DNA from 3 places in the Streptomyces griseochromogenes genome. Region 2 is predicted to be linked to each of the others. Evidence: riboswitches for the same ligand, from Rfam matches in the RefSeq annotation. Region 2 holds a riboswitch; each other region holds the start of a gene.
What was found. Region 2 has a riboswitch for cyclic di-AMP ahead of AVL59_RS15205 (M23 family metallopeptidase). Riboswitches for the same ligand answer to the same signal wherever they lie in the genome.

Region 1: linked by a shared signal. The riboswitch ahead of AVL59_RS19070 (C40 family peptidase) and the one ahead of AVL59_RS15205 (M23 family metallopeptidase) in region 2 are both predicted to bind cyclic di-AMP.
Region 3: linked by a shared signal. The riboswitch ahead of AVL59_RS10405 (M23 family metallopeptidase) and the one ahead of AVL59_RS15205 (M23 family metallopeptidase) in region 2 are both predicted to bind cyclic di-AMP.

Annotation. Positions count from the first base shown of each region.
Region 1 is NZ_CP016279.1:4,482,049-4,486,916, reverse strand. It holds gene AVL59_RS19075 (hypothetical protein) at 1-153, opposite strand, end outside; gene AVL59_RS19070 (C40 family peptidase) at 673-1,890, opposite strand; cyclic di-AMP (ydaO/yuaA leader) riboswitch at 1,899-2,069, opposite strand; gene AVL59_RS19065 (cyclase family protein) at 2,512-3,444, shown strand; gene AVL59_RS19060 (GMC oxidoreductase) at 3,721-4,868, shown strand, end outside.
Region 2 is NZ_CP016279.1:3,553,129-3,557,996, forward strand. It holds gene AVL59_RS15195 (tyrosine-protein phosphatase) at 1-113, opposite strand, end outside; gene AVL59_RS15200 (alpha-galactosidase) at 285-2,369, shown strand; cyclic di-AMP (ydaO/yuaA leader) riboswitch at 2,672-2,835, shown strand; gene AVL59_RS15205 (M23 family metallopeptidase) at 2,840-3,724, shown strand; gene AVL59_RS15210 (SGNH/GDSL hydrolase family protein) at 3,979-4,764, shown strand; gene AVL59_RS15215 (TetR/AcrR family transcriptional regulator) at 4,836-4,868, opposite strand, start outside.
Region 3 is NZ_CP016279.1:2,415,133-2,420,000, reverse strand. It holds gene AVL59_RS10420 (bifunctional acetate--CoA ligase family protein/GNAT family N-acetyltransferase) at 1-864, opposite strand, end outside; gene AVL59_RS10415 (HPr family phosphocarrier protein) at 1,041-1,322, shown strand; gene AVL59_RS10410 (GntR family transcriptional regulator) at 1,527-2,222, opposite strand; gene AVL59_RS52040 (hypothetical protein) at 2,221-2,388, shown strand; gene AVL59_RS10405 (M23 family metallopeptidase) at 2,421-3,176, opposite strand; cyclic di-AMP (ydaO/yuaA leader) riboswitch at 3,189-3,353, opposite strand; gene AVL59_RS10400 (M16 family metallopeptidase) at 3,576-4,868, opposite strand, start outside.

The DNA.
Region 1 (4,868 bases), 930 kb from region 2:
GGATACCTGCGCCCCGGGCTCCGGCAGGCCCGGGCTCACCTCGAGGAAGGCCTGTTCGGTGACGTGCTGCGGTCCGAAGGTGACCACGAGATAGGCAGGTCGGTCCGGGTCCTGTCGGACCAGACGCCGCGCACCGAGCAGCGGTCGGTCCAAGCGCAGGCCCGGAAAGCCGAATTGAAGATCAAGCAGATCGATCGCCCGTAACAAACGGTACGGGCCTGGCGGTTGCGGCGCGCCCATGCGCTTCCCCCGTCACTGAGTCCCCGGGTCTTCCAGACACTGGTCAGGTGTCAGTAATGAGTGTTGCAGAAGCCGTTCGGGCATGTCGCAAAATGCGAAATCGGATCCGAGCATCCCGCCGGTGTACCGATTCTTCGTACGTGCGCTTCGATCGGCAGCACGTCATCTACGCGCCGGACGGGCCGATACTCCATACCATCCGATCCGTTCGAATTTCCCTTGAAATTGATCAGCCAGGGAATTTCCCGTGGCGGCGCACATTCCGGAAGGGAGGGCGCTTGGCCGCGCGGGGTGGGGTGAGAGGCGTGCGAGGTGGGCGCGCACACGCCTCCGCGCCGGTCGACCGCGATATGAGCGGTCGCGAACAGGCTCAGGCGCGCCGGCGGATCATTCGCCACGCCGGCGCGTCCGGCCTTTCATCGCCACCGGTCGTCAGGCCGGGCGGACCACACTGTGGATGATCGAGTCGCCGCCGTAGTAGATGGATTCCTCGCGGACGTAGGCGCCGGGCTTCGGGGCGTGGATCATCATGCCGTTGCCGATGTAGATGCCGACGTGGCTGATGTCGTCGTAGAAGAAGATGAGGTCGCCGGGCTGGGCGTTGGTCAGGGACACCGTCGTACCGACGTTCACCTGGTCGTAGGTCGTGCGCGGCAGGGAGACGCCGGCGGCCTTCCAGGCGGCCTGGGTGAGGCCCGAGCAGTCGTAGGAGCCGGGCCCGGTCGCGCCCCAGACGTACGGCTTGCCGATCTGCGCGCGGGCGAAGGCGAGAACCTTCGCGGCCTTGGCGGCGTAGGTGGAGTCCGACGAGGTGGAGGTGCCCGAACCCGAGGACGAACCGGACCCCGAGGAGGAGCCGGAGCCGGAGGACGAGCCCGAGGCCGAGCCGGAACTCGACGTCGAGCCCGAAGACGCGCTCCCCTGCTTCGCCGCCTGCGCGGCCGCGGCCTGCCGCTTGGCGAGCTCCGCCGCCTTCCGCGCCGCCGCCTCCTGCTTCTGCTTCTCGATCGCCGCGAGGCGCGCCTTCTCCTCCGCCGTGAGCTTGGACAGCAGCTCCCGCGCTGTGGACAGCTTCTTCTGGATGGTGGACTTGGCGGTCCGGAGGTCGTTCTGCGACCGAGTCAGCGTCGCGAGGCTCTTACCGGCCTCCTGCCGCGTCTTCAGGGTCGCGGACTGCTCGGTGACGAAGTCGTCGACGGCGCCCTTCTGGCGCGAGGTCAGCCGGCTCATCAGCTGCGACTGGTCGAAGTAGTCCTGCGGGGAGTCCGCGAGCAGGAAGGTCGCGGTGTCGGGCGCGGCGTCCCCGGTCCGGTACTGGGCCGCGGCGAACATCCCCAGTTCTTCCCGCGCCTTGTTGAGCTTGGCCGTGCGCTTGGCCAAGTCGTCGCGCAGGGTGTCGACGCGCTTACGCTCGTTCGCGGTCTTCTCGTTGGCCGCGTCGTACTTCTCGGTCGCCGACTCGGCCTGTCGGTACAGGTCGTCGACCTTCTTCTGAACCTCTTCGAGGCTCGGCTTGCCGTCGGCGGCGGGGGCGGCATCGGCGGTCTGGGACAGCAGGGCCACCGAGGTGAGAGCGGCCGTGGCGAGCACGGGGGTGCGTATGCCGACTACGCGCGTACCCGTCGGGCGCGACTTGCGGTGCGACGCCAAGGGAGGCGACTCCTTCCATGTTCCGCCTACCGAGTTAGCTGTCGGGTTCGGGCGGGTGGTTCGGAAGGGTTGCCCTACGACCCTTTCCCCGGAAGGGAGTTGGGCCGATTCACCCCAAGGTCGGTGGGTCCCCGGCTCCGGCTGCCGTACGGGCGCGCCGGACTCGGCGGAGGCCGCTCGGCCCGGCGACGTTCGCCGGTGGGGGTCGGGCGGCCTGGCGGGAACGCTAGCCAACTCGTGTGGCCCCTGTGAAGGCTGGTGGGCGATATGCCCGATACATTTTCGTGACCTTTTCCCGGCGGCGTCGTTGAGTGCAGTCAATCCGCCTCGATGCCGTATGAGTTGTCCTGAATTGCAACGCCTGTAATCGGGTCAGTATTCGTCCGGCCGGAGCTGCCCGCGGATGGCCACAAGTCGGCACGCCCTTCCCCGCCCTTTCAGGGGCGATTCCAGCAGTTCCGGGGCGGGAGGCGGGTCCCTCCTCCCGAGACCGTCGGCAAGCCGTCCGAAAAGTGTGGCTTCGCGAGGCAGGGCAGGGCCGAAGCGGGAAGCCGCAGCGTGGTGGTTCCGGCGCGGGCGACTCGGTGTGCGGGAATCCGGCTGCTGCCGGATGGTGGGGAGATGCGGACGTCCGATGCGATGAGCGAGGCCGATTTCCGGTCCCTGCACCGGCGGCTCAGGGACAAGGCGCCCGGCGGCCGCGCGGGCCGGGGCGCCCTGGAGACGATCACCGGGACGCAGGTGCTGGCGGCCGTCCGCGAGGTGCGGTCCGGACGTGCGGTGTCGCTCGCGGCCCCCGTGAACACGCGGATCGCACCGGACGACGCCGATCCGGCCGAGCACCGGCTGACCGCTCCGGCCAGTGGTCACCCTCGTGCGCGCGGCCTGGATTTCGCGCGCGATCGTTTCGCCATGAACATTCACGGCGACGTGGACTCCCACCTCGACGCGCTGTGCCATGTCATCTACGACGGCACACTGCACGGCGGCCTGCCGGCCGCGGACGTGCTCTCACCGGACGGCGCCGACGCCCTGTCCGTCGACCTGGCCCGCGACGGCATCGTCGGCCGTGGGGTTCTCCTGGACATTCCCCGGCTGCACGGCGTCCCTTGGCTCGAACCCGGGTCGCACGTGACCGCTGACGACCTCGCCGCCGCGGAGGCCGAGCAAGGGCTTCGAGTGGGCAGGGGCGACATTCTCCTCGTGCGGGTCGGCCACCGCCTGCGGCGCGAGGAACTCGGCCCCTGGGACGTGTCCGGCGCTCGTGCCGGGCTCCATCCGGGCGCCATGGAGTTCGTGGCGGAGCGGGAGGTGTCCGTGCTCGGAAGTGACGGCAACAACGACACGGCCCCCAGCGCCGTGCGGGAGGTCGGCTTCCCGGTGCATGTACTCGCTGTCCACGCGATGGGACTGCCGCTGCTCGACTATCTGCGGTTCGAGGACCTCGCACCGGTCTGCGCGCGGGAGGGCCGCTGGACGTTCCTCTGCGTGATCGCCCCGCTCCTGCTGCCCTCGGCCACCGGTTCCCCGGTCAATCCCCTCGCCATACTGTGACGGGTGACCCGCCTCGTACGGGTCCCCCGCGGGAAACGAGCTACCGGCGGTGACCCCGCGCGCACGTCCGTGCGCATGGGGTCCCCGGCTGTCGCCGGCCGGTGCGGTCGTCGACCGGAAACCGACCGCGCGCCGCCGCCCAGGCTCACCCGCACAGCCCGACTCGCCGGGCACAGCACCCGGAGATACGTTGGGGAACGGGGCCGGACGGTGGCTGGGGCTGACGTCTCCTTCACCCCAGAAGGACCGGACAAAGCTCCGAGGGTGGTGGCCGGCATGACCGAAGCGCAGCATTACGACGTCATTGTCATAGGCACAGGTGCGGGTGGTGGCACCATCGCCCACCGGCTGGCGGACACGGGAAAACGGATCCTTCTGCTCGAGCGCGGCGACTATCTGCCCCGTGAACGCGACAACTGGGACTCCACCGCGGTCTTCGTCAAAGGAAAGTACCGCGCTCCGGAGTTCTGGTTCGACAAGAACGGAAATCAATTTCCGCCCGAGGTCAATTACTACGTGGGCGGCAACACCAAGTTCTACGGAGCCGCGCTCTTCCGCATGCGACCGGAGGACTTCGGCGAGCTCCGGCACCACGACGGCATCTCGCCCGCCTGGCCGCTGCGCTACGAGGACTTCGAGCCCTACTACACCCAGGCCGAACATCTCTACCTCGTGCACGGCCGGCACGGCGAAGATCCCACCGAGGGTCCTACCAGCGCCCAGTACGCCTATCCGCCGGTCCAGCACGAGCCTCGCATCGAGCAGCTCAGCCACGACCTGGAGAAGCAGGGTCTGCACCCCTTCCACCTCCCGATCGGGGTGAATCTCACCCAGGACGAACGGGGCCGGGCCGTACACACCAGCGCCTGCATCCGCTGCGATCGCGTCGACGGCTTCCCCTGTCTGGTCGGCGCCAAGTCCGACGCCCAGGTCATCTGTGTCGACCCCGCCCTGCGCCACGCCAATGTCGAGATGATCACCCATGCGGACGTTCGGCGCCTAGAAACGGATACGACCGGCCGGAGTGTCACCAAGGTCGTCGCCACCGTGGGGGACGGAGACCCCTCCACCGTGGAGTTCGGCGCCGACATCGTGGTCGTGGCCTGCGGTGCCGTCAACTCCGCCGTCCTGCTGCTGCGTTCGGCCGATGACCGGCACCCCCAGGGGCTCGCCAACAGCTCGGACGTGGTGGGCCGGTACTACATGCGTCACAACAACATGGCCCTCATGGCCGTGTCCCGGGAACCGAACGACACCAAGTTCCAGAAGACTCTGGCACTGCACGACTGGTACCTGGGATCCGACGACTGGGACTACCCCTTGGGCGGGATCCAGATGCTCGGCAAGTCCGACTCCGAGCAGATCCACGGCGAAGCGCCCCGCTGGGCCGGGGCGGTCGCCCCGGACATGCCGTTCGAGGTGCT
Region 2 (4,868 bases):
AACAGGACTCCGTGGCGCACTCGCCGTCCGTCCACGGCCGGCAGTCCGCCGACGTCACGGAAGTTGCGCACTCCGGCCAGTTCGGGCTCGGTCGACGGGACCTGCTGCGTCACGGGGGCTCCTCCCAGTCGGCCCCGTCGGCACGGTTCGTCGACGGGCGCTCAGTCGACGATACGACATCGATTTCCTCGGGCAATGAGTTGTCCACAGGCGTTGCCACCAGGGGCCACAGAGCCTGATGATGTTCGCACTTGAGCGGATCTGTTGGCACCTGTGAGGTCTCGATGGCGGACATCGCCGAAAACGGTCGCACGTGGCTCCTGTCGGGGCCCACCAGCAGTTATGCGCTGCATCTCACCGATGCGGACGAACTGCTGCACCTCCACTGGGGCCCACGGATCGCGCTCGCCGACGCCGAGGCCCTGGCCGTGAGCCCGCTGCCGGCCTACTGGCCCTTCGAGTCCCCGCTCGACGGCCGCGAGGAGTACCCCGTCGAGGGCGGCCCCCGCTTCGTCCGCCCCGCCCTGTCCGTGCGCACCGAGGAGCGGCGCGGCACCGAGTGGCGCTTCGTGTCGTACGACACCCGAGGCGGCGCGGGCGACGAGGAACTGAGGCTGCGTTTCGACGACGACGGGCTCGCCGTCACCCTGCACTACCGGATGCGCGGCGACGTCGTGGAGCGCTGGACGACCGTGGAGAACGGCGGGCACGCGCGCGTGGAGCTGCTGCGCGCCGACGCCGCCACCTGGACCCTGCCCGACCGCGAGGGCTGGCGGCTGTCCCAGCTGCACGGCCGCTGGGCCGCCGAGTCCCTGCTCACCACCGCACCGCTCACCTACGGCGAGAAGATCATCGGCAGCCGCCGGGGCCACACCGGCCACCAGCACCTGCCCTGGGTCGCGCTCGACACCGACGCCACCGAGGAGCGCGGCGAGGTCTACGGCTGCGCGCTCGGCTGGTCCGGCACCTGGCGGATCGCCGTCGCCCAGCTCCCGGACGCGCGCGTGCAGATCACCGGCGGCGCCGGCTACGACGACTCGGGCCTGCTGCTCCTCGAGCCGGGGGAGTCGTACACCACCCCCGTCTTCGCGGGCCTGTGGAGCGACGGCGGCTTCGGCGGGGCCAGCCGCACCTGGCACGCCTACCAGCGGACGCATGTCGTCCCGGACGCGGAGCGGGACCGGCCGGTGCTGTTCAACTCCTGGGAGGCGACCAATTTCGACATCTCCGAGGACCAGCAGACCGCCCTCGCCCGGCGGGCCGCGGCGATCGGCGTCGAGCTGTTCGTCGTGGACGACGGCTGGTTCGGCGCCCGCACCAGCGACCGGGCCGGACTGGGCGACTGGACACCCAACCCCGCCCGTTTCCCCAAGGGCCTGAAACCTCTCGCCGACTACGTGCACGCCCTGGACATGCGGTTCGGTATCTGGGTCGAACCCGAGATGGTCAACCCGGACAGCGACCTCTACCGCGCCCACCCCGACTGGGTCCAGTACCAACCGGGACGCAAGCGGACAGAACTGCGCAACCAGCTCGTCCTCAACCTCGCCCGGGAGGATGTCCAGGAGTACCTGTGGGAACAGTTGGACACCCTTCTGTCCGGCGCCCCGATCGACTATGTGAAGTGGGACTTCAACCGCTGCTTCACCGACGCCGGCTGGCCCGGTGAGCCGTACCCGCAACGTCTGTGGGTCGACCACGTCCGCGCTCTGTACGACCTGCTGGACCGGCTGCGCGCCGCCCACCCGCAGGTCGCCTTCGAGTCCTGCTCGGGCGGTGGCGGCCGGATCGACCTCGGTGTGCTCGGTCGCACCGACCAGGTGTGGACCTCCGACAACACCGATCCGCTCGACCGGCTCGCCATCCAGCACGGCTTCAGCCAGATCCACCCCGCGCGGGTCATGGCGGCCTGGGTCACCGACAGCCCGAACACCCAGTTGAACGGGCGGGTCAGCTCGCTGCGATTCCGGTTCGTCAGCTCGATGGCCGGGGTGCTCGGCGTCGGCGGCGACCTCACCGAGTGGAGCGACCGGGAGCTGGCCGAGGCCCGGGAGTGGGTGGCTCTCTACAAGGAGATCCGCCCGGTCGTCCAGCGCGGCGACCAGTACCGGCTGCGGCCCCCGGCGGGCGGCCTGAGCGTCGTCCAGTACGTCCTCGGGGACGAGGCCGTGGTCCTCGCCTGCCTCCAGGCGCAGCGCTACGGCGAAGCGGTGCCGTCGGTGCGACTGCGCGGACTCGACCCGACAGCGTCGTACGAATGCCGCGAAACGGGCGAAGTGCACCGTGGTGCCGTGCTGCTGCACCACGGGCTGAGCACCGGACTGAAGGGTGACCTGGATGCGACGGTTCTCCGACTACGCCGCATCTGAGCCTTATGTCTGAATTGGAGCCTTAATTCCAACTCGCTCTGGAATGAGGGGGCGTGGGAGTGTGGCGCGTGAGGAGCGTCATATTCGTGACCGTGTGTCGCACGTCATGTCCACGTAATTCACATATCGGCACAGGAATTTGAAGAAAAGGAGGATCCGGGAATTTACGGAGGGTGACCGTGAATTCCCGAATTCGATCAGCGGCAGCTGGGATGCCGGGAACCTGCGGCTTGTCCGCTGCGTCTTGCTCGCCTACGTTCGCCACCAATCCGGTCGGAACGCCGAATCCTGCCGCCGCCCGGAGTCCCCACACACTTCACCCGTGTTCGGCAGGAGCGGGGGACCCGCCAGGTACCACTGCCTGTCCCGGTCTCCGGGGCAGGCTCGGGGTGCAGCCGCGCACCGCGCGGCCGGGCAGCTCCAGCCCGAACCCGACAGCTCACCTCGCAGGCGCCGGAGAGGAATGCGCCATGCCCGCGAAGGGTAAGCACCGCCGCCCCAAGCCCCCGCGTTTCACCCGCTCGATCGCTGTCGCCGGCACCGGCGGTGCCGCGCTGGCCCTGCCGCTCCTCGGGGCCACCGGAGCGCACGCCACCACCACGCACTCCGTTTCCTCAAAGGCCGTGCAGTCCCTTCCCGCCGTGGAGAAGACGGCCGAGAAGAAGGTTCCCGCGCAGCGGAATTCCGGCGTGCGCACCTACACGGTGAAGTCCGGCGACTGGCTCGCGAAGATCGCCGACGAGCAGCAGGTGAGCGGCGGCTGGCGCCGGATCTACGACGACAACCGGCAGGCCGTCGGCGAGAATCCCTCGCTGATCCACCCGGGCCTGAAGCTGTCGCTGGGCGGGAAGTCCGCCCGTACGCGGACCGAGTCCCCCGCGCCCGCGCAGCCCTCGCGGCCGTCCGACTCCGGCGCGCAGACCTTCGCGCCCTCCGCCCCCTCCACCGGCTACACCCTCCCGGTCGACGGCGCCACCGTGGGCACCGGCTATCACGTGGCCGGCAGCATGTGGTCCAGCGGTTACCACACCGGCGTCGACTTCGTCGTCCCGACCGGCACCTCCGTCAAGGCGGTCGCCGCCGGCACCGTCGTCTCCGCCGGGTGGGGCGGCGCGTACGGCAACCAGGTCGTCATCAGGCTGAACGACGGCTACTACGCCCAATACGCCCATCTCTCCCAGCTTTCCGTCTCGGCCGGCCAGACCGTGACCGGGGGCCAGCAGATCGGTCTGTCCGGCGCGACCGGCAACGTGACCGGCCCGCACCTGCACTTCGAGATCCGCACCACCCCGGACTACGGCTCGGACGTGGACCCGGTCGGCTACCTCCGCTCGCACGGCGTCGCCGTCGGCTGAGGCGCCGCGCCCCTCTGGAGAGCACCTGCCTGACACGCGGCCGAAGGCCGGACCCGATCCCCGGGTCCGGCCTTCGGCGTTGCGCTCGTTCGCCGCGTCAACGCGTGTGGCCAGGGCCTTATTCCAGGTTCACCAACTATTCAAAGGTGTCTTATGTCACCGCTCGTCAACCCCTTATTACGGTCGCGTAAGTCACATCCGAAGGTGAATCATGGTCCGATGTGGCAGACGATTCGAAGAGTGACAACACATCAGTGATCGGGTCGTACGTGGCGGTGGGGGACAGCTTCACCGAGGGCGTCGGCGATCCCGGCCCCGACGGGGCGTTCGTGGGCTGGGCCGACCGGTTCGCGGTACTGCTCGCCGACCGGCGGCCCGAGGGCGACTTCGCGTACACGAACCTGGCCGTGCGCGGAAAGCTGCTCGACCAGATCATGGCCGACCAGCTTCCGCAGGCCGTCGAACTGGCCCCGGATCTGGTCTCCTTCTGTGCGGGCGGCAACGACATCATCCGGCCCGGCACCGACCCGGACGAGGTGGCCGAGCGCTTCGAGCGGGCCGTGGCCCAGCTCACCGAGGTCGCCGGCACCGTGCTGGTGACGACCGGCTTCGACACCCGTGGCGTCCCCTTGCTCAAGCACCTGCGCGGCAAGATCGCCACCTACAACGGGCATGTGCGTGCCGTCGCGGACCGGTACGGCTGTCCCGTGCTCGACCTGTGGTCCCTCAAGTCCGTCCAGGACCGAAGGGCCTGGGACGACGACCGGCTGCACCTCTCGCCCGAGGGACACACGCGCGTGGCGCTGCGCGCCGGCCAGGCCCTCGGCCTCGAGGTCCCGGCCGATCCGGAGCAGCCCTGGCCGGAACTGCCGCCCCGGGGCACCCTGGAGATCCGCCGGGACGACGTCCACTGGGCCCGCGAGTACCTCGTGCCGTGGATCGGACGCCGACTGCGCGGCGAGTCCTCCGGGGACCATGTGACGGCGAAGGGCGCCCTGTCGCCGGACGACATCAAGATGCGGATCGCATCGGTCGCCTGACGGCCCGCGCCCGTGCCCCGTACCGCAGGCTCAGCGGTGCGGGGCACACGTGTGCGCCCGCCCCGGCCCGCTCACCGCCCCGGCGCGGTCAACGCCTCCCGCTC
Region 3 (4,868 bases), 1.1 Mb from region 2:
GTGGTCGGCCGGTACGGCGACGACGGCGAGGTCCACCGCGCCCTCGATGTCCCGCACCGAGTGGTACGCGGGCACCCCGTCGACCTCCTTGAGGTCCTCGGGGAATGCCTGGTTCACGGCGTGCAGGCTGCCCGTGTAGCCGGCGTCCCGGAGGTTGCCGAGGACGCTGCGCCCCACCCCGCCGGGTGCGCGGCCGACGCCCACGACCGCGACGGAGCCCGGTGCCAGCAGCCGCCGTACCGAGCGGGCCTCGGCGCGTTGCTCCCGCGCGTGCTGCACGGCGACGGAGCGGTCGGTGGGTTCGAGGTCGAACTCCAGGCGTACGACGCCGTCTTCGAAGCTGCGTTGCTGGGTGTACCCGGCGTCCGTGAACACCTTGATCATCTTGGTGTTGGCGGGCAGCACCTCGGCGGCGAAGCGGCGGATGCCGCGCTCGCGCGCGACGGCCGCGATGTGCTCCAGCAGGGCGGAGGCGACCCCGCGGCCCTGGTGGGCGTCCTGGACCAGGAAGGCGACCTCGGCCTCGTCGGCGGGAGCCGAGGCGGGCAGACCGTCGGCGCCGATGCGGTCGTAGCGTACGGTGGCGATGAACTCGCCGCCGATGGTGGCTGCGAGTCCCACCCGGTCCACGAAGTCGTGGTGCGTGAAGCGGTGGACGTCCTTGGCGGACAGTCGCGGGTACGGCGCGAAGAAGCGGTAGTACTTCGACTCGTCGGAGACCTGCTCGTAGAAGCTGATCAGGCGGTCGGCGTCATCAACGGTGATGGGCCGGATGCGCGCGGTACCCCCGTCGCGCAGCACCACGTCCGCCTCCCAGTGGGCGGGGTACTCGTGCCGGTCATGCCGGTCCGCCGGGCTCTGCATGGGCCCCAGAGTACGGCTCGCGTACGACAACGGCGCGAGGCAGTCTGTGGAGGACGGAAGCCGGACCGAGGCCGCGGTCCGGCGACACTCGGGGCGGGACGAAGGACCGCTCCGGGCATGCTTCGCGATATGGGAAACTGGTCTAGACAACCCTGAACAGTGAAGGGCAGCAACACATGGCTGAGCGCCGCGTCAACGTCGGCTGGGCCGAGGGCCTCCATGCCCGACCCGCCTCCATCTTCGTCCGAGCCGCCACGGCCGCAGGCGTCCCGGTGACGATCGCCAAGGCTGACGGCAGCCCCGTCAACGCGGCCTCCATGCTGGCCGTCCTCAGCCTGGGCGCCCAGGGTGGCGAGGAGATCGTCCTCGCCTCCGACGCCGAGGGCGCGGACGCCGCCCTGGACCGTCTGGCCAAGCTGGTCGCCGAAGGCCTCGAGGAGCTGCCCGAGACGGTCTGAGCCGTGCCGTGAAGCCGCGTCGTCCGGAAGGGTGACGCGGCTTCCGCGTTTTCGGCAGGGGACCGGACTGGTTTATCGCAGGCGCGCCGGGTTTATCGCAGGCATGCGAAGGGCGCGCCATCGCGAATGCACGAAACTCGGCGAACGGGGCAACGGGAAATACCTGGCACCCAAATATCCCCCCCTTTGTATACGGTGCCCATGTTAATGCCGCAGGCTCGGCATGTTTACGGCATGTTGCGAGTTCCTCACACGCTCCACCCGGCCACCGCCCAGGGAGGCCCGCAACCGGTGCACGGCCGTCGCACGCTCGACGTGATGCGACGCGATCACCCGCGCGCGCTCGCCGTCGCCCCGCGCCACCGCGTCCACGATGGCGCCGTGCTCCGCCCAGGACTCCACGGGGTTCGCCGGGGCGTCCACCGTGTACATCCAGGCGATCTTGTGCCGCAGCTGGGTGAGCGTCGAGCTCAGCGAATGGCTGCCGGAGGCCTGCGCGAGCGTCTCGTGGAACCAGCCCCCCAGGGAGCGCAGATCCTCGCTGCTGCCCCGCCTGGCCCGCTCCTGGCCCAGCCTGACCAGGCCGCGCAGCACCTTCAGATGGGCCTCGGTGCGCCGCTGGGCGGCCCGGAGGGCGCCGAGGGGCTCCAGCAGCACGCGCATCTCCAGCAGGTCCGCGGCCTCCTGCTCGGTCGGTTCGGCCACGCACGCGCCCGCGTGCCGGCGGGTCACCACGAAGCCCTCCGCCTCCAGGGTGCGCAGAGCCTCACGGACGGGGACGCGCGAGACCCCGTAGCGGCGGGCCAGTACTTCCTCGGTCAGGCGGCCGCCGCGCTCGTGGACACCCGCGACGATGTCGTCCCGGATCGCCGTGCATACCGAGTGCGCCGGAATACGCATGACCGACCTCCGCATTAATCCCCGTGAAACGTCGACGATGGACGTGTGTTCCGTGACTCTATTGCAATCGGCCGGAATTTCCGACGGCGGGCCGGAATCCATGGATATTTTTTGGACAGCGGATGATGCGGGCTCGGTGAGAAACGACGAAAGCCCCGGCGTGTGAGCCGGGGCTTTCGGATGTCGTGCGTGCGGTCGTCAGACGTTCACGCCGTGCCCACGGAGGTAGGCGACGGGGTCGACGTCCGAGCCGTACTCGGGGGTCGTACGGGCCTCGAAGTGCAGATGCGGTCCGGTGACGTTGCCGGTCGCGCCGGACAGGCCGATCTGCTGGCCCGGGGTGACCTTCTGGCCCACGGTGACACCGATGGACGACAGATGGCCGTACTGGGTGTACATGCCGTCCGCCATCCGGATCACTATCTGGTTGCCGTACGCCCCGCCCCAGCCGGTGGAGACGACGGTGCCGGAGCCGACCGCGTGAACGGTCGTGCCGCTGGCCGCGTGGAAGTCGATGCCGGTGTGGGAGCCGGAGGACCACAGGGAGCTGCTGGCCTTGTAGCCGGTGGAGACGTACGAGTTCGCGATCGGGGCGACGAAGGCGTTCAGGCGCTTGCGCTCGGCCTCGCGGGCGGCGCGCGCCCGCGCCTCGCGGTCCTTCCTGACCTTTGCGGCGGCCTCCTTGGCCGCGGCTTCCTCGGCCGCCTTCTGCTCGGCGGCCTCCTTCTGCGCGGAGGCCTGCTCGTCGATCTGGTGGGCGAGCGTGTCGCTCACGGCGATGACCGGGGTGAGGCCGGTCTGCTCGGCGGAGTCGTCCGCGGCGAGCGCCGGGGTGGCCGCGAGGGTGCCGACGACACCGGTACTGGTGAGGGCCGCGATACCGGCCGCCTGAGCGGTGGTGCGCTTGGCCCGGCCGGGCTTGCGATGCTTCCCGGTGGCGCACATGAACGCCATGAAGTGGCTGGTCCTTTCCTTCCCTCTCGCCTACCGGGTTAGCTGACGGGTTCGGAGCAGGAAGGTCTCCTACGGACCCCCTCGCTCGCGCGCGGGCGTCCGATTCACCCCAGGGACTGCGGTTGGGTCCCCGGCTCCCCTGGCTCGCGCCGTACGGGGACTCGGCGATGACTGTCCGGTGCCGCGGGCGCGGCGCACTGCCTGACGGACAGCCCGGAAGACGCTAAAGGGCCCGGCTTTCGATCCTCAAACGGATCCGGGCTTTTGTAGCGCATCCCACAGGCCAGACGGGCAGCCTCTGCCCAATTCGGACATCTGGTGAAGGGTGATGCACGGCAAGAGGCCCTGACGATCCGTCGGTCGTCAGGGCCCCCACGCGCGCGTCGCGCCGTCCGGTCGCTACTCGGCCGCCACGACGCTGACTTCGCCGATGCCGAGCGCCTCCACCGGCGCCTTGATCTGCTCCGCGTCACCGACGAGGACGGTCACCAGGCGGTCCACCGGGAAGGCGTTGATGACCGCCGCGGTGGCCTCCACGGTGCCGGTGGCGGCGAGCTGCTGATACAGCGTCGCCTGGAAGTCGTCGGGCAGGTGCTGCTCGACCTGGTCCGCCAGGGTGCCGGCGACGGCCGCGGCGGTCTCGTACTTCAGCGGCGCCACCCCGACGAGGTTCTGCACGGCGACGTCGCGCTCGGCGTCGGTCAGGCCGTCGGCCGCGAGGGTGCGCAGCACCGTCCACAGGTCCTGGAGCGCGGGACCGGTGTTCGTGGTGTCGACGGAGCCGCTGATGGCGAGCATCGCGGCGCCCGTGCCCTCCGAGGCTGAGCGGAGGACCTGCCCGAAGGCGCGCACGCCGTAGGTGTAGCCCTTCTCCTCGCGCAGGACGCGGTCCAGGCGGGAGGTGAGGGTGCCGCCGAGGCAGTACGTGCCGAGCACCTGGGCGGGCCACACCCGGTCGTGCCGGTCGGGGCCGATCCGGCCGATGAGCAGCTGCGTCTGGACGGCGCCGGGCCGGTCGACGATGACGACGCGGCCGGTGTCGTCGGCCGTCACCGGTGGCACGGGCCGCGGCTGGCCCGGGGTGCCGGTCCAGGCGCCCAGGGAGTCGGCGAGGAGCTCGTCCAGGTCGGTGCCGGTGAGGTCGCCGACCACCACCACGGTGGCCGTGGCGGGCCGCACATGGCGGTCGTAGAAGGCGCGTACGGCCGCCGCGTCGATCTTCTCGACCGTGTCCTCGGTGCCCTGGCGCGGGCGCGACATGCGCGAGGTCGCCGGGAACAGCTCCTTGGAGAGTTCCATGGCGGCCCGGCGGGAGGGGTTGGCCAGCTCGTGCGGGATCTCGTCCAGGCGGTTGCGGACCAGCCGCTCGACCTCGCTCTCGGCGAACGCGGGCGCGCGCAGCGCGTCGGCGAGCAGGCCGAGACCCTTGGCCAGGCGGGAGACCGGGACCTCCAGGCTGATACGGACGCCGGGGTGGTCGGCGTGCGCGTCGAGCGTGGCACCGGCCCGCTCCAGCTCGGCGGCGAACTCCTCCGCGGAGTGCTTGTCGGTGCCCTCGGAGAAGGCCCGCGCCATGATCGTCGCGACGCCGTCCATACCTCCCGGCTCGGCGTCCAAAGGCGCGTCCAGCATCACCTCGACGGCGACGACCTGCTGGCCGGGGCGGTGGCAGCGCAGAACGGTCAGCCCGTT